Regions from separate parts of the Bacillus swezeyi genome, predicted to be linked through region 1. Evidence: predicted binding sites of a transcription regulator. Region 1 holds the regulator's gene; the other holds the start of a gene.
What was found. The regulator Rex, encoded in region 1, represses fermentation and respiration genes when NADH is low (regulators of the CRP and FNR family bind a similar motif). The targets are predictions, from matches to a motif close to TTGTGAAATATTTCACAA.
Positions count from the first base shown of each region.

Region 2: a site for Rex is predicted at 3,027-3,044, ahead of yumC (ferredoxin--NADP reductase 2). Genes of this name have one in related genera too.

Region 1 is NZ_CP133085.1:749,236-754,872, forward strand. It holds gene RBH91_RS03460 (ABC-F family ATP-binding cassette domain-containing protein) at 1-1,278, opposite strand, end outside; gene moaC (cyclic pyranopterin monophosphate synthase MoaC) at 1,426-1,938, shown strand; gene RBH91_RS03470 (redox-sensing transcriptional repressor Rex) at 1,935-2,579, shown strand; gene RBH91_RS03475 (twin-arginine translocase TatA/TatE family subunit) at 2,619-2,792, shown strand; gene tatC (twin-arginine translocase subunit TatC) at 2,799-3,575, shown strand; gene RBH91_RS03485 (YdiK family protein) at 3,624-3,815, opposite strand; gene RBH91_RS03490 (CPBP family intramembrane glutamic endopeptidase) at 3,815-4,549, opposite strand; gene groES (co-chaperone GroES) at 4,777-5,061, shown strand; gene groL (chaperonin GroEL) at 5,112-5,637, shown strand, end outside.
Region 2 is NZ_CP133085.1:3,587,406-3,593,042, forward strand. It holds gene RBH91_RS17860 (divergent PAP2 family protein) at 1-143, shown strand, start outside; gene RBH91_RS17865 (stationary phase survival protein SpsC) at 190-855, opposite strand; gene RBH91_RS17870 (YuiB family protein) at 992-1,312, opposite strand; gene RBH91_RS17875 (YuiA family protein) at 1,388-1,516, opposite strand; gene RBH91_RS17880 (NAD(P)/FAD-dependent oxidoreductase) at 1,716-2,933, opposite strand; gene yumC (ferredoxin--NADP reductase 2) at 3,298-4,296, shown strand; gene RBH91_RS17890 (hypothetical protein) at 4,329-4,532, opposite strand; gene RBH91_RS17895 (cold-shock protein) at 4,677-4,901, shown strand; gene RBH91_RS17900 (HesB/IscA family protein) at 5,232-5,597, opposite strand.

The DNA.
Region 1 (5,637 bases):
GGTTCGGATATCTTTCTCATTCATTTCCGGATAGTCGTCCCAAAGTTCGTCAAGCACGCGTTTTGACGAGGTCAGCTCAGTCTGTTCCTGGTCATAATAGCCGATGGAGACATGTGAGCCTGTCGAAATCGATCCCGTTACAGGCTTCAGCTTCTGAACCAGCGTTTTTAACAGAGTGGATTTGCCGATTCCGTTCGGGCCGACGAGCGCCACGCTTTCCCCGCGCGCAATATGAAAAGCCAATGAGCGGAGGAGCGGGGGCTGATCCTGATAGCTGATCGTCAAATCCTCAACCCGGAGCACATCGTTTCCGCTTTGTCTTGCAATGTCAAAGCGGAAGGACGCCGACTTTTCATCTCCCAATGGTTTGTCCATGACTTCCATTCGTTCAAGCTGTTTTCTTCTGCTCTGCGCGCGCTTTGTCGTTGAAGCCCTGGCTAAATTGCGGTCGACGAAGTCCTGCAGCTTGGCGATTTCGTCCTGCTGCTTTTCATAAAGCTTCGTTTCTTTTTCAAGTTGTTCCGCCTTCATTTTAAGATAAGAGCTGTAGTTTCCGCTGTATTTTTTGCTTTGGGATCGGGAAATCTCATAAACCTGGTTGACAACTTTATCGAGAAAGTACCTGTCATGGGAGACGATTAAAATCGCTCCGCTGTAGTTTTGCAAATATTGCTCCAGCCATGTCAGCGTGTCGATGTCCAGGTGGTTTGTCGGTTCATCGAGAATGAGCAGATCCGGCTTTGTCAGAAGCATTTTTCCGAGAGCAAGCCTTGTTTTTTGCCCTCCGCTCAAGTCCTGTACGCGGGCCGAGTCGTCAAATCCGGCAAATCCAAGCCCGTGCATCACTGATCTGACTTCAGCTTCATATTGATAGCCGCCTTTGTCTTTAAACTCCTGCTGCAGTCTGTCATATGTTTTCATTAAGGATTCCAGCTTGTCTGGATCAGCGTGCGCCATTTGTTCTTCTATTGAACGCATCTCTTTTTCCATCTTTTTCAGAAAATCAAATACCGACAGGAGCTCTTCTTTAATTGTCAGCTTGGAATCAAGCCCTGAATGCTGATCAAGATAGCCCATCGTCAAATCCTTCGGCTTGATGATTTCTCCTTCTTCATAAGACAGCCGTCCGGCAATAATTTTTAAAAAAGTAGATTTTCCGGCACCGTTGCGTCCGACGATTGCAATCCGATCCCGTGATCTGACTTCCAGCTTTATATTCGTTAAAATAGAATCGGCTCCAAATGATTTTGAGAGCTGATTGACTTGTAAGATCATCATGATATTTCACCTCTTGTTTGCTAGTTTAAGTGTAGCCTATCAGATAGCAGTCAGCAAACAATTAAGCGGGGTCTGGAAGATTTTAACCAAAAGAAAAAGACAGAACGAAGAAAATAGTGTATGATCGTTATAAGGAGAGTTATGATCATGAATGAATTTACACACTTTAATGAACAAGGCAGAGCCAAGATGGTTGATATAAGTGAAAAGGGAGCTTCAGTCCGCACTGCTGTGGCCATTTCAAGCGTGTCAATGAACAGAGACGTGCATGAAAAAATCAAGAATCAAGAAATGGGAAAAGGCGATGTTTTGGCAGTGGCGCAAGTGGCCGGCATCATGGCTGCAAAACAAACATCAGTTATCATCCCGATGTGCCATCCGATTGCCCTCAAGGGAGTCGATATTGCCTTTCAATGGGAGGAAAAAGAACAGAAAAGCATTTTGCACATTCAGTCTAAAGTCAAGACAAAAGGGAGCACAGGTGTGGAAATGGAAGCGTTAACTTCTGCTTCCGTATGTGCGCTTACCGTCTATGACATGTGTAAAGCGGCGGATAAGGGAATGGTGATAGGCCCGACCTGTCTTGCAGAAAAGACAGGCGGAAAAAACGGTGACTATAAAAGGGAAAAAGCTGATGTAGACATGGAGGATCGCTTATGAACATGGATCATTCAAAAATTCCGCAAGCGACAGCGAAGCGGCTGCCGTTATATTATCGTTTTTTAAAAAACCTTCATGCATCCGGGAAACAGCGTGTATCATCCGCAGAACTGAGCGATGCCGTAAAGGTCGATTCCGCGACAATCCGCAGGGATTTTTCGTACTTTGGCGCGCTCGGTAAAAAAGGGTACGGCTACAATGTCAATTATCTGCTGTCCTTTTTCAGAAAGACGCTTGATCAGGATGAAATGACAAACGTAACGCTCATTGGCGTGGGAAATTTAGGGACAGCCTTTCTCCATTACAATTTTATCAAAAACAATAATACTAAAATTGCAATGGCTTTTGATATCAATGAGCACAAAATCGGGACGGAAGTTGGCGGTGTTCCCGTCTATGACTTAAACAAGCTTGAAGAGCATATGACAGATGATATACCCGTCGCCATTTTGACGGTTCCGGCCCAAGCCGCGCAATCCATTACAGACAGGCTTGTTGCGCTGGGCATTAAAGGCATTCTTAATTTTACGCCGGCTCGTTTGAATGTGCCGGAACACATTCGGATTCATCATATAGATTTGGCGGTTGAACTTCAGTCACTCGTGTATTTTCTGAAACATTATTCAATGAATGAAAAGTAAAACGGGAAACTTAAAAATAAAGGAAAGGGGGCAGGCTTTATGCCGATCGGTCCTGGAAGCTTTATTTTAATCGTCGTGGTGGCGCTTTTGATTTTCGGCCCGAAAAAACTTCCCGAGCTTGGAAAAGCGGCGGGAAATACGTTGCGGGAATTTAAAAATGCAACAAAAGGGTTAGCAGATGACGATTCCGATAAAAAGAAAGAAGATCAGTAGGATAGGATGACATTTATGAAGGGAAAAGAAATGTCGCTGGTAGAACATATCACAGAACTTCGAAAACGGTTCGTGATCATTTTTTTCTTTTTTGCCGTTTTTGTTGCAGCAGGCTTTTTTTTGGCAAAGCCGTTGATCATTTATCTGCAGCAGACGGATGAGGCGAAACGGCTGACGCTTAATGCGTTCAAGCTGACAGACCCTTTATTTGTGTATGTGCAGTTCGCCTTCATTATCGGCGCTGTCTTGACTTCGCCGCTTATTTTATATCAGCTGTGGGCTTTTATCAGCCCGGGGCTGTATAAGAAAGAACGCAAAGTGACGCTCAGCTATATTCCGGTATCGATCATACTCTTTTTAGGCGGCATTGCCTTTTCTTACTTTATTTTATTTCCGTTTGTCGTTGATTTTATGACGAGAATCTCCGATGATTTGCATGTAAATCAAGTCATCGGAGTACATGAGTATTTTCAGTTTCTGCTGCAATTAACGCTTCCTTTCGGCTTATTGTTTCAGATGCCTGTGGTCATCATGTTTATTACAAGGCTCGGACTGGTGACGCCCATGTTTTTGGCAAAGATCAGAAAGTATGCTTACTTTGTTTTGTTTGTCATTGCGGCGCTCATCACACCGCCCGAGCTTTTGTCTCATTTAATGGTTTCAGTGCCTTTATTATTCCTATATGAGGTCAGTATCGTGATTTCCAGAATATCTTACAGGCAGGCGCAAAAAACAGTTATCCAAGAGGAAAATCAAGCGTTTTTAAAAGACCAAATCAAATAAAGAGCCATCCTCATATTCCGAGAATGGCTCTTTTCTATCAGTACAGGGTTATTGATCTTTTCGTTTCAGTTTGCTCGACAAGGCGAACATTTTAAAGGAAATGCTGATATTATAGGCAGCGAAAAGCATCAGAAGAATGGTGTAAAAAGACCACATGTTTCCCGGTGAGGTAGCTGCCAGATATGTAAACAGCACGCCTGTCAACAAATAAATCAATCCCCAAAACTTAGGGCTTCTCATCATAAAAATCCTCCAATAATCAACTGCAATTTCTCCAATCGCTCCAAATATTCTTCAATCGGCCCTCGGAAAGTCTGCAGCAAGACAACAAGCGTATTCATGGCGACATGGGCGAAAATGGGAACGATAATCCGGTTTGTCCTGACGTATAAAAAGGCGAATGTGAATCCCATTGCCGTGTAGATTAAAAGGTGTGAGAAATCCATATGGACAACCGAGAAGATCACGGAACTAAAGAGAGCGGCGATGAAAAAATTAGTTTTTTCGTAGATCGCGCCGAATATAATCTTTCTGAAAATGATTTCCTCAAGGATCGGACCGAACACAGAAGAGACAAACATCATCAGCGGCAATGTGCTGATGATTTCCATGATGCGCTGTGTATTTTCCGATTCCGGGTTGACCCCGAACAAGTTCATTTCGATCGAAGCGGCAATCGATTGGGCAAACAGGGCAAGAAAAACACCGCCGACAGCCCATCCGATAGATGCTCCAACAGATGCTTTCGAACCGTTGCGAAGCGTTGTTTTCGGCACCGTCCTCAGGATCAGCAGCACGATGACAAGGCAGAGGGGAAAGGCGATGACCGACCACACGCCTGTCAGTGTAAGCTTTGCTTCGGCGGGCGCCATGCCTCTTCCCACGCCCAAAAAGTACAGCAGGGGAAGGCCGACAGCAGCCGACAACTGCATGAGGACATATGTCAAAATAATAAACCAATATTGTTTTCTCAAGCCGTATGTACTCCTTTTCTAAAATGTAATACAGACTATGTTTATTGTAACACACCTCTTTTTAAATTATAGGGCGATAAGGATGAGCATTAAAAAATGTAAGCGCAAAAAATTTTAATCTTATCACTTGAAATTGCCTGGGAGATTCTTTATTATAATAATTGTGTTAGCACTCAACAGATGCGAGTGCTAAAATTACATATGAAAATATTGAGGAGGTTGTTTCATTGTTAAAGCCATTAGGTGATCGCGTTGTCATTGAGCTCGTTGAGTCTGAAGAAAAAACTGCTAGCGGAATCGTACTTCCTGACTCCGCAAAAGAAAAACCCCAAGAGGGTAAAGTGGTTGCTGCCGGTTCAGGCCGTGTATTAGAGAGCGGAGAGCGCGTTGCATTAGAAGTTAAAACAGGCGACCGCATCATCTTCTCAAAATATGCAGGTACCGAAGTGAAGTATGAAGGTACTGATTACTTAATCTTGCGTGAAAGCGACATTTTAGCTGTTATCGGCTAAGACATAAATAAAATCAAATCTTTACACAATCCTGAGGAGGTTTGAATAACATGGCAAAAGATATTAAGTTTAGCGAAGAAGCCCGCCGTTCAATGCTGCGCGGTGTAGATGCATTGGCGGATGCAGTAAAGGTAACTTTGGGACCTAAAGGACGCAACGTCGTTCTTGAGAAAAAATTCGGTTCTCCACTTATCACAAACGACGGTGTAACCATCGCGAAAGAAATCGAACTTGAAGATGCTTTTGAAAACATGGGTGCAAAGCTTGTTGCTGAAGTTGCGAGCAAAACAAACGATGTGGCCGGTGACGGTACAACAACAGCGACAGTTCTAGCCCAGGCGATGATTCGCGAAGGTCTTAAAAACGTAACAGCCGGAGCCAATCCTGTGGGCGTCCGTAAAGGAATTGAGCAGGCTGTTGCCGTGGCGGTTGAAAGCCTGAAAGAAATCTCTAAACCAATCGAAGGCAAAGAGTCCATCTCACAGGTTGCTGCGATTTCAGCGGCTGACGAGGAAGTCGGAAGCCTGATTGCAGAAGCGATGGAGCGCGTCGGCAACGACGGTGTCATCACAATCG
Region 2 (5,637 bases), 1.7 Mb from region 1:
AGGCAAAGGATTTTCCAAAAGTGCATCAGGAAGAAAAGCAAAAAAAGTTAAAAGAGCTGTTAGGCCATCAGCCGATCGAAGTCTTTTTCGGAGGGCTGACGGGAATCATCTTGACTTTGTTCCTTCACTATCTATTCATGTAAACATAAAAAACGTTTAAGCCGTTTCAGGTCTTAAACGTTTTTTTGCTTATTCTTTCGCCATTTTATACTTTTGTCTGAATACCTGCATCGATTTGTTTTCATTCAGCTTTGAGAGGTCTTCTTCCGTAACAGAGCCGTCCCCTTTTTTAATGACATAAACGTCAAGAGTTTTCTTTCCCCATTCATTATAGACGTCTTCAACCGTTTCATAGTATAAGTCAAGCCGATTTCCTTTAATGGCAGATCCTGTATCAGCGACTACGCCGTAGCCGTAGTCGGGAATGAACAAAATCGTTCCGATCGGAAAGACGGACGGATCCGCTGCAACGGTCGAATATAAATCTCTTTTCACTTTGACTCCTGAATATGTAAGCCCGTACTCCGGATGATGAGGCTGTTTTCCAGTCGATTCAGCCCCAGCAGTATACCCTGTTGCGGTGACTTTTTGTTTCGGATATTTACTCCAATCAAATGCGTCCTCAAGCTTTTTCGGTTTGTTTTTGATTTGCTTTGCGGCAGACAGCGATGTCTTTTCCGCTTTTTCTTTCGGAAGTGATTTAAAAGTCAGTCTTAACTGTTTGAAGGACAAGTCCTGCTCTTTTGCCCAGTTTGATATGTCCCGCGCTTCTACGCCTGAAACGGCAAAGAACGTTGTCATAAAAGCCAGGACAAACAAAACGGTCATCAAAAAACGCCTGAACATTGTCATCACTTTTCTCAATTCTTCCCACTCCTCTCACCATCTAATTGTTTCCAAGAGGGAAAAGAAATATTCAAATAGCGGAAAAATTTCAAGAAAAGTGAAAAAATTCAAAGCGCAAAAAAACCTTCTTCAGCAAAAAGAAGGTTTAAAACATTTGGTATCCTCTTTTTCGCAATGCTTTGATCGTGATTCCGGACAGAAGGGCCCCGGCCATTCCGCTTGCTAAAATCAAGATATCCGCTGCAGCTAAAGAAGCCACTCTGTCAAAAAGCCCTGAAAAGGCCTCTCCCGGAGCCTCTACATAGCGAATCCATTTTTCTTTATTCACAATGAAAAGGCATACAATCGGATAAATGACAGCCATAATCCAGGACATCCTGAGCAGCATGTTCAGCAAAAAGCCGATCCCGAAAAACAGCACGAAAAACAAGACAACCGATATGATCACAACTGGTAAACTTATCAAAGCCTTCCACCCCCAAGTAACCCCTTTTAGTGTACATTGGAGAAGGAACTTGAGTCAATCATTGGAAAGCCGGCTTTAGCGGTCTTTTCCGGTTCCCTGACAGTTGCTGCACGTTTCCGAACCGCCGAGCAGCAGCTGAAAATAGCCTTTTCCTGAACAAAATGTACAGGATGATTCAGAGCGATGGGTCGAAGAAGTCTTCATCAGATACACACCTTTTTCTTAATTTTCTGATAATATTACCATGAAGATTGTCAATGATAAAGTCAGAAAATATGACGGATTATTTGATGTAAGCGCTTAAAGAAGAGGATTTCTTCCTTTTTCTTTTGTTTTTAAAGATTTAGGGATGAAATAAAAAAGCCTGCAGCACCCGCTGCAAGCTCTTTTTTAGCTGGTGATCTTAGAAAAATTTAAATTTCCCTTTTTTAAGCACAAGACCCGGTCCGCCAATCAGGTAGAGCGAACGGTTGTCGATGATTTTTTTCATCATGGACGCGGAAGTTCCGGTCATTTTTTTGCCCAAAGCCACACCGATCGCATCGTGTTCGCCAAGCGATGCGACAGAGCCTTTATTATCAAATTTGAATGTTTCTGTTTCTTTGCCGTGGATCAATGCGGCGATATTTGTCGCGCAAGTTTCGCCCTGCTGCATTGAAATCTGCGCTGTCGGCGGATATGGACGGTCGATTTCCTCATTGATGACGAGCGAGCAGTCGCCGATGACGAAAATGTCATCAAAGCTATCAACCCGAAGATCAGGTTTCACTTTGACACGGCCGCGCATGTTTTCAAAGCCTGATTCCTCGATCACCGGATTTCCGCGGACACCGGCTGCCCACACAACCGTACCTGCTTTAATTTCTTCAGTCTGGTCGTCTTTTCCGACGAAGATGCCGTCAGGTGTGCATTCTTTTACGGCAGTACCGATTTTGAATTCGACGCCTTTTCCTTCCAGATAGTTGACAGCATAATCGACAAGCTCCGGATCGAAGCCAGGCAGTACAGACGGCGCAGCTTCCACACAAATTAAGCGGACCTGCTGGCGGTCAATATCATATTCCCTGCACAATTCCGGTATGCGGTTAGCCAGTTCACCCAAAAATTCTATTCCTGTAAAACCCGCTCCTCCGACAACAATCGTCAGACGCTCAGGACGTTTTTCGGCTTCTGTATTGTATGTCGCAAATTGATATTCCATATGCTCGCGAAGCTGACGGGAGGAATCAATGTTTGAAATGGAGAATGCGTATTCTTTCAGTCCGGAAATTCCGAAGGTCTCAGGGACAGCTCCCAATGCGACGACGAGGTAGTCGTATGCAATCTCACCGGTTCCCAGGACGACCTTTTTTTCTTCTTTATTGATGTTCTTCACCGTATCCTGAACAAAACGGACGCGGGACGTGTTGATGACATCTTTAATTGGGTAGCGGCATCTGTCATGATGAAGTGTACCTGCGCTTGCCTCATGCATCCAGGTTGTCTCATAATGATAGTTGTGCTTATTGACAAGCGTAATATCTGCTTCATTGATACCGATTTTTTTGACAAGTCTCGTCACGGTCATTAATCCACCATAACCTGCACCTAACACTACTACTTTTGGCTTATTCAACGGAATCACATCCACCTTTTCTGTATTTTACTCTAAGCCGGTTTGAAAATAGCCTTTTGGTTATTGTCAACCTGTTGCCGGCTTTTTATGAAAAAAAGTTTGTGAAATCCTTCACTTTAGAGCCCTGAAAAACGGACCGTTTTTTCAGCAGATTGACGCATAATATTCATAAATAATTAACAAATTGTTCACAACTACATCATAGCGATTCACATTTGGTTTTTCAAGATTGAATATGCCGCTGGCGACATGCTTTTAGGAACAGCGGAGTCTCCTCCCCAAGATCCCTTGAAAAAACAGACGCGCTCGTATTTATTTTATGTGATATGATATAGTTAAGAACAATTTTCATTTAGGGGGCATTATTTTCATGCGTGAAGACTCAAAAGTATATGACATTACAATTATCGGAGGCGGCCCTGTCGGCTTGTTTACCGCGTTTTACGGCGGTATGCGGCAAGCGAGCGTCAAAATAATCGAAAGCCTGCCGCAGCTCGGCGGCCAGCTGTCCGCTTTATATCCGGAAAAATATATATATGATGTCGCCGGCTTCCCTAAAATCCGCGCTCAGGAGCTTGTCGATAATTTAAAAGACCAAATGGCGAAATTTGATCAGACGGTTTGTCTTGAGCAAGCTGTCGAAAGCGTTGAAAAGCAAGCGGACGGTATATTTAAGCTTGTGACAAACAAAGAAATTCACTACTCAAAAACAATCATTATTACAGCCGGAAACGGAGCGTTCCAGCCGAGAAAGCTTGAGCTGGAATCAGCGGCTCAATATGAAAATGCGAACCTCCATTACTTTATCGATGATATGAATAAATTCGCCGGCAAGCGCGTCGCCGTATTGGGAGGCGGAGACTCTGCCGTAGACTGGGCGCTTATGCTTGAGCCGATCGCGAAAGAAGTATCGATCATTCACCGCCGCGATAAATTCCGCGCTCATGAACACAGCGTCGAAAACCTGCGAAACTCTAAAGTGAACGTGTTAACGCCGTTTGTACCGACTGAGTTGATCGGAGAAAATCAAATTGAACAGATCGTCATTGAAGAAGTCAAGGGAGAAAGAAAAGAAGTCATTGATGTCGATGATGTCATTGTCAACTTCGGATTTGTTTCATCTCTCGGCCCGATCAAAAACTGGGGGCTTGACATTGAGAAAAATTCGATCGTCGTCAAATCGACGATGGAAACAAATATTGAAGGATTCTATGCCGCTGGCGACATCTGCACATATGAAGGAAAAGTAAAGCTGATTGCAAGCGGATTTGGAGAAGCTCCGACCGCGGTAAACAACGCCAAAGCTTATATGGATCCTAAAGCCCGCGTTCAGCCGCTGCATTCGACGAGCATGTTTGAAAATAAATAAAACAAAGGAGCCTTGCAAGCGGCTCCTTTTTGTTAAATGATATTCATATATGAGAAAATGGTTCCCAGAATCAGCACAATCGTCAAAACGGCAACCATACCTGCAGCGGTCAAAACGATGCGGTCTTTGATTTTTTGCGCTTTTGGCAGCGGCTTTTCACACCCGCATGCCTCGCATACTTTAGAGCGGTATGGAATAAGCTCATTACAATTTCTGCAGTTTATGTTTTCTTCCATGTTTGGATCCCTTTTCCTTTCTGGGCTTTCGTTCCTAAAAGAACTTGTCCAGTATAGAATAACAAATAAACGAATAGAATGTCTTAAGATTCACAAAATATTCTTAAATGAATGCTAAAAAAACCCTTGTTAGGAAGTGACGTTATGTCTTACTACAACAATCGAAATCAGGAACCCCTGCCAAAAGAAGATATCAATACGTGGGAATGTACAGCAGAGGACTGCAACGGATGGATGAGAAAAAACTTTACAAGCAGTGAACGTCCTTTATGCCCTCTCTGCAATCAGGAAATGGAGAGCGGAAGCCGCTATCTAACCTCAATCACCAACAATACGAGCAATCTTCACCGCATATTTAACCAAAAATAGAAACACCTCTTTTTAAAACATCCAATCGCAAAAGCCTTGCTCGAACCCTGAGCGGGGCGGCTGCTTTTTCTTATCTATTCGGGTTTTATGACAAACATTTCACCAATAGAATGTCATCGCGGATAGAAACCATTTCCGGCCTTCCCTATGGATTTCGAAAAACCGCTTTCCACAATGTGCTCGTTGAAATGACCCGCATGTCTCAGTTTCCCGTCAGCCAATTTAACGAGTAATAAAAACGCCTTTCTCAAACGATGAATCATCGCTAAGAAAGGCGTTTATTAATCGTTTTTCCATCATAACGGGTTCATTCATACCGGGTTTCGTATGTCAGCACTCTTCAGGCTTGCCGGCATTTGCTGCCGTGCGGAATGAAGAGCCGCAGCCGCATGACGCGATGGCGTTTGGATTTTCGATGGTGAAGCCGCCGCCCATCATCGATTGTTTGAAATCAATGACCGTTCCGTTCATGATAGCAATGCTTTCATTATCGACAAGCATTGTGATTCCATGCTGAACAAACTCGCTGTCATCTTCATTTTTTTCGTGCTCAAACCCCATGCCATATGAAAGGCCGCTGCACCCGCCGCCTTTTACACCGATTCTTAAGAAAGCATTTTCTTCTTCATGCTCCTTCATCATCTCTTTAATATGAAGGGCAGCCGCTTCTGTAAGCGTGACTGTTTTTTCGCTCATGACAAAGCACCTCCTCTAGTTGTCATGTCTACCTTTATTA